Linked DNA regions of Nodosilinea sp. E11. The protein of the gene in region 2 interacts with the protein of the main gene of each other region in a pairwise test. Links are inferred from orthologs where the notes say so. Each region holds a gene or a part of one and is shown on either strand. Other genes may lie near its edges.

What was found.
Region 1: the proteins of RRF56_RS03240 (region 2) and RRF56_RS12620 interact in binary tests that used the Escherichia coli proteins (3 or more experiments, as listed by UniProt). The link is inferred for Nodosilinea sp. E11 from one-to-one orthologs.

Annotation. Positions count from the first base shown.
Region 1 is NZ_CP136520.1:2,329,954-2,333,084, reverse strand. What follows is about bases 171-2,983. They hold RRF56_RS12620 (glutamate-5-semialdehyde dehydrogenase), read right to left. Parts: upstream 2,332-2,983; coding sequence 1,009-2,331; downstream 171-1,008. Other genes in these bases: RRF56_RS12615 (ArsR/SmtB family transcription factor), read right to left, coding at 2,455-2,724; RRF56_RS12625 (prephenate/arogenate dehydrogenase), read right to left, coding at 171-979. In the rest of the region: more of RRF56_RS12625, read right to left, coding at 137-170; RRF56_RS12610 (metallothionein), read left to right, coding at 3,123-3,131. UniProt on the Escherichia coli protein: Catalyzes the NADPH-dependent reduction of L-glutamate 5-phosphate into L-glutamate 5-semialdehyde and phosphate. The product spontaneously undergoes cyclization to form 1-pyrroline-5-carboxylate.
Region 2 is NZ_CP136520.1:126,749-129,944, forward strand. What follows is about bases 293-3,170. They hold RRF56_RS03240 (sulfate/molybdate ABC transporter ATP-binding protein), read left to right. Parts: upstream 293-1,153; coding sequence 1,154-2,188; downstream 2,189-3,170. Other genes in these bases: RRF56_RS03235 (sulfate ABC transporter substrate-binding protein), read right to left, coding at 293-795; RRF56_RS03245 (hypothetical protein), read left to right, coding at 2,551-3,030; RRF56_RS03250 (phosphatase PAP2 family protein), read left to right, coding at 3,036-3,170. In the rest of the region: more of RRF56_RS03235, read right to left, coding at 1-292; more of RRF56_RS03250, read left to right, coding at 3,171-3,196. UniProt on the Escherichia coli protein: Part of the ABC transporter complex CysAWTP involved in sulfate/thiosulfate import. Responsible for energy coupling to the transport system.

The DNA.
Region 1 (3,131 bases), 2.2 Mb from region 2 along the record:
TCTCAGTCTCCCTAAAGCAACTGGATTTCTCGTTATACCGAATCCGAATTGCATAACCCCGATTCCCAAACGGCCAAACCATAGGGTCGCATGGCATGCGCCCTGCTGAACCGGGGTCACCAAACAGGATTCAGTATTAGATCAAGTAGGCAGGCCGGGCAGCTTGTGCCTGGGTAAGAGTGTTGTGCACTGCGTCCCAGTCTTCGGCAGAAATCAGCATTTTCATCTGCTCTAGCTGCTGCTGATATTGGGTTAGGGCTTCTAGCAGGGCCGCTCGGTTGTGGCGGGCCATCAGGGTACCCAGCTCTGGCACGCCGCCGCCTACCCGGCTGGTGTCTTGAAAGCCTGAGCTGGCCAAGGTTTGAGCCAGGGCCAGAATAGCTGGGTCAGCTTCCTCCTGGCAGGCGAGAATCAGGCTGCTGCTGACCATCACCGGCAGGTGCGAAATCCAGGCGACGGCGCGATCGTGTTGGGGGGGGCTGCACTGGCAGAGGTTAGCGCCCAGGCTGGCGGCGATCGCCCTCACCCGCTCCAGTGCCGCTGGGTTCGTGGCCTCGGTAGGCGTCAGCACGTAGGGACGTCCCTGAAACAGCCCTGCCTCGGCTACCGCCAGCCCCGCCTCGGCCTTGCCCGCCATCGGGTGTCCGCCGACAAAATGGGGCCACAGCGCCTCGATCGCTGGTACCAACTCTCCCTTCACCGAAGCCACATCGGTAATTACGGCCTCTGGGCTCAGGTGGGGCACGATCGCCGCCGCCGTGGCCACCACCGCATCAATGGGGGTGCAAATAAACACCATATCGGCCCCTGCTACCAACCCTAGGTCAGTGGCCGCTTCGGTAACTGCCCCCATCGCCACAGCCGCCTGAGCCGTCTCCTCGCGGCGGGCAATGCCAACCACGCTGTGGCCCTGGCCCACTAAATCTAGCCCCAGCGATCCGCCGATCAGACCCAGGCCAATAATGACGACACGTTCCATAGCTGCTGCTCCTGGGGCTCGACTCTAACCTAGAGCGGCAAATCTTTATGGGTGAAGGGCTTGGCCTCGCTGCCGCTGTAGGTGGCGGAGACATGGCCATCGCCCACCAGATGGTACTTGTAAGTGACCAATCCCTCTAGCCCCACCGGCCCCCTGGGGGGCATTTTTTGGGTGCTAATGCCCACCTCGGCCCCAAAGCCATAGCGAAACCCGTCGGCAAAGCGGGTCGAGCAGTTGTGATAGACCCCGGCTGCATCAACTCGGTTCATAAAGTAGGCGGCGGTGACCGGGTTGCGGGTGACAATCGCCTCGGTATGGCGAGAGCCGTAGGTCGCGATGTGGGCGATCGCCTCGGTCGTTGACGCCACCACCTTCACCGACAAAATTAGATCGCTATACTCTGTGGCCCAGTCGTCTGCGGTGGTGGGCACCAGGTAGGGCACGATCTGGCAAGCCTGGGCGTCGCCGCGAATTTCGACCTGGGCTTCTCGCAGGGCTGTCGCTAGGGGCGGTAGCGCCACCGCCGCAATGTCTTGGTGAATTAGCAGGGTTTCAATGGCGTTACAGGCGGAGGGGTAGGCGGTCTTGGCATCCACCGCGATCGCCACCGCCTGATCTAGATCTGCCTCTCGATCCACGTACAGGTGGCAAATCCCATCGGCATGACCCAACACCGGAATCCGGGTGTTGTCTTGCACAAACCGCACAAAGGCATTAGACCCGCGCGGAATAATCAGATCAACATAGCCTTCTAGATCTAGCAGAGCGCGGGTTTCTTCGCGGGTGGTAAGCAACTGCACGGCTTCGGGGTCTACCCCCGCCTCCTGCAAGCCTTGTTTAATCGCCTTGACCAGAGCCGTGCAAGAGCACACGGCCTCTTTGCCCCCCTTCAAAATCACGCCGTTGCCCGACTTAATCGCCAGAGCTGAAATTTGCATCACCGCATCGGGGCGAGACTCAAAAATTACCCCTAGCACTCCCAAGGGCACGGCAACCCGCTTGAGCACTAGCCCCTCGTCTAGCTCTCGGTGAATTTGCACCGGGCCTACCGGATCCGGTAGGCGCGCCACGTCATGCACACCTGCGATCGCCCCCGCCAACTTCACCTCATCTAGCTTGAGCCTACCGTAGAGAGGTTTAGCCAGTTGGTCCGCTACAGCGGCTTCGCAGTCGGCCTGGTTAGCCGCCACAATCTCATTGGCGTTGGCCTCTAGGGCTGCCGCTACGGCCTCAATGGCTCGGTTTTTCTCGGCGGTAGAGAGGCTGGCCAGGGTTTGGGCGGCCTGACGCGTAGCCTGGGCAATACTGAGCAGCGGTTGAACTGCGCTTTGGGCGACGGGAGAAACGGTCATAGCACTATAAGACAACCCGACAATACTTCAGTCTACCGTCTCAGTGAAAGCAGGTTGGTGGGCTAACCCCGAATCCTGTGGGTATGCCCCGCCTCAGCCATTGCCGACCCATCCCCTTTGACCTCACTCTTCCATAGGTTCATCTAGGTGCTCCGAGGCTTCGCGGTAGAGGTTAAACACATGGTCGTCTTTGAGGCAGTAGAGCACGTTGCGCCCGCGCTTGCGGTAGCTAACCAGGCGCGTCGCCCGTAAAATCCGCAGCTGGTGCGACACTGCCGACTCACTCATGGCTACGGCGGCGGCTAGCTCCCCCACGCGCATTTCTCTTAGGGCCAGAGCCGAGAGAATGCGCCAGCGATTGGGATCGCCCAGCACCCCAAAAAACTCCGCCATGCGCTGGGCTTTGTCGATGCTTAAAATTTCTGCCACCGCTGGTGTCCCGGCCTCGTGGGCACAGGCACTATGAGCACCAGTATTCTGGGCACCGGCAGTAGACTCAGCGGCGGGAACCGGGTCAGCCATAATCGTTCTCCAGCAGCCATTGCTAAAAGTATTCCATCTCAACCAGCACCTTTGCCCAAAACAAGAACCAGTCGTGCCAGCCCCGCTAGAGCTGAGACAGGCGCTAAGGCAGAACCAGCTTATCTCCTCTAGGCGATCGCCCCGTCCCACTGCAAATTGCACGGCCAAATAATGCCTGAATACCTGTTCATGTGTTATTGTCTATCTATGAACGATTGTTCAAGTGTTTGAGCAATAGTCTAGTTCACTTATCTAAGAGGAAACCTGCCATGACTACC
Region 2 (3,196 bases):
CTCGTTCTCGTAGTTAATCAGGGCGTCACCCTGGTTTTGGGTAAAGAACACGTCGGTGGCCTCACGAGCATCCTTAGGCAGCACCGGTACGTTGGCGTAGGCATCGGTAACAAACGCTTTAGCCTGCTCCTCAGTGCCACCCGTTTCAGAGACATCTCCCCACAGGGCCAGATAGTTCCACCGGGCACCGCCCGAGGTCTTGGGGTTGGCGGTGACAAAGGTGACGTCGTCACGAGCCAGGTCAGACCAATCCTGAATGTTTTTGGGATTGCCTGCACGGGTCACAATGACGCCTACGGACGAGGTGACAATGCCGTCGCCATTGGGGGTTTCTTGCTCCCAGCCAGACTCGATTAGGCCAGCTTCTTGAATCTGAAGGGTATCGGCGGCCAGGGCTAAGGCAACAATGTCGGCTTCTAGGCCATCAATTACAGCACGGGTTTGGCTGCCGGAACCGCCGTAGCTCTGGTCAAAGCGCACGGTCTGGCCAGTCTCTTCTTTCCAGTACTCGACAAACAGCGGAATGATGTTGCTGTAAGCGGCTTCAGTCACAGCGAAGCTGACCAGGGTGACATCAATGGTGTCAGGCCGCGCAGCTTGGTCGCCATCGTTGGGAGCGGTGCCCGAAGTTGTGCTACCGCAGGCGGCGATCGCCCCAGAGAGCCCCAAGCCAGCCACAAACAAAATCGCCGACCGGCGAGACACAGAACCACCCCCCAGGCCACGGGTTAATTGAGAAAAAATGCTGAGCGGGCCTTGGGCGGATGGGCGCTCAGGGTTACGAGGTGATGTCATAAACGGCTTCTCCTTAATCTACGGTATCTCGGTAGGATTTTCGGTGATTGCCTACCGACTGTATCATAGAAATTTGAAATTAAATCGAGATCAAAATGAAATTCATTTACATGATTTTGCAGCGTGGTTTAGATCTTAGATTCAAATAACTTGCACTTGGCTTGCGCCTGAGGTAGGTTTGTTTCACAGGTTTGTTTAGCGTTGTCAATCACGCCCCACCGTCTTTCACCGCAGTCTGGCCGTAGGTCACGCTGGGGGCGCAGGACGGTTCACCCCGCCGTGGCGTAGCAGATTCGGGGCGGGTTCTGTGAAATTGGCACTTGGTTGACGGCACATTGCACGTTTTGGGAGATAACCCGTGGGAATTCGAGTAGAAAACGTAACTAAGCGGTTTGGTGACTTCCAGGCCCTAGAGCCGATTAACCTAGAGGTAAAGAGCGGCTCCCTGGTGGCACTGCTAGGGCCGTCGGGTTCGGGTAAGTCCACGTTGCTGCGGGTGATTGCTGGCCTGGAGAGCGCCGACACCGGCAAAATCTATATCTCGGCCCAAGACGCCACCTATAAGTCGGTGCAAGATCGGCAGATTGGCTTTGTGTTTCAGCACTACGCCCTGTTTAAGCACCTCACGGTGCGCAAGAACGTGGCCTTTGCCCTAGACCTGCAAAAATGGCCCAAGGAGCGGATTAAAAACCGGGTCGATACCCTGCTAGATCTGGTGCAGCTAGGTCATTTGGGCGATCGCTACCCCTCCCAGCTCTCCGGCGGCCAGCGCCAGCGGGTGGCCCTGGCCCGCGCCTTGGCGATCGAGCCTCAAGTGCTACTGTTGGATGAACCCTTCGGTGCCCTCGATGCCAAGGTGCGCAAAGACCTGCGTGACTGGCTGCGCCACCTCCACGACGATGTCCACGTCACCACGGTGTTTGTCACCCACGACCAAGAAGAGGCGATGGAAATTGCCGACGAAATCGTGGTGATGAGCAACGGCAAGATCGAGCAGGTGGGCACCCCCGAAGCAGTCTACGAAAACCCTGCCACTCCTTTCGTGATGAGCTTCATTGGGGCTGTGAACGTGCTCTCCCCCGACCACACCTGGAAGTCGCACCACCAAGAGACGCCCCAGAGGGCGGGCCAGGTATTCTTACGCCCCCACGACATTGAAGTATTTACAACCCCCGCCGATGGCAGCCTGCCCGCCACCATCAATCACATCATTCACCTGGGCTGGACGATTCGTCTGGAGCTGAACCTAGAGAATGGGCAGCCCGTAACCGCCCACATCAACCGTGAGCAGTACAAAACCTTAGCTATTCAGCCCCAGCAGCGGGTTTACCTGCGGGCTAAGCTGCTGCGCACCTTTGAAGAGTCGCCAAACTACTCTCAGGCGATCGCCTAGGGGTTGAGCAGCCCTGGTTTTAACCAACCCTGACACCAAATCCTGCTTGGTTAACCCACAAACCCCTGGACAAATGCCGTTTGCCCAGGGGTTTGTGGGTCAATATCTTGCTAAATACCAGCCGCCTTACCCCAGTTTTTTTGGCGTAGATTAGATAGCGTGTTAGCAGAACCCACCAGAGTATGCTGGCGGCTGCGCCTGACCATCTCATTCCCCAGGTGGGTGAAAAACTGACCACGCTTTCCCATGATCTACCTAGGCACAGGCTAACTGCCAACGCCTTTAGGCTGGTCAAAACCGGGCTGGCTGGGCTCCCCTCGACCTGCCCCTTGCACCAACTCAACTATCCAAGGATGCTTCCCTTGCAACTTATCGAGTCAGAGACCAAGCCAAACACCACCCCCGAAGCAAAAAGTGTGTTTAACTCCACGACATCCTGGCTGCGCCGTCTGTGGGGTGGCACTCTGGTGGTGGTGGGCTACCTGCTCTCGCCCCTCTGCTGGTGGAATGATCTGGTGATCAACCTGCCCCTGGCGCTGGGTTTTGGCTACCTCTTCAGCCGCCCCTGGCCCGATGCCCTGGTGCCGATGACCGGGGTAGGCTACTGGCTGACCAATGTAGTGGGCTTTGTGCTGATGCAGCAGGGGGCCGTCACCGCTCTGCAAAAAGACGGGCAGGGTTCTACAAGTCAATCGCTTCGCAATGGGTTGATCACGTCGACGGTCTACACAGTGGCGATCGTGGCGCTGATTCAGCTGCACATTCTAGAGATGCCCGATTTTCTCAACGGTGACTTAATGGCGACGTTAGATGCGTGGCTGCCAGATGGGTGGATAAGGTAAGAAGTATGGAACGATCAGCCCCTACCCCTACCCCCTGGGGCCTACTCACCGCCCTCACCGCCCTCGTGGCCCTCATTGCCCTGGGCCTGTTGGTTGCCGTCTACCCTACCCTGCCCGCCTGGGATGCAGCTTTTTTGCTGCGCCTGCACCGCTATGCCACCCCAGA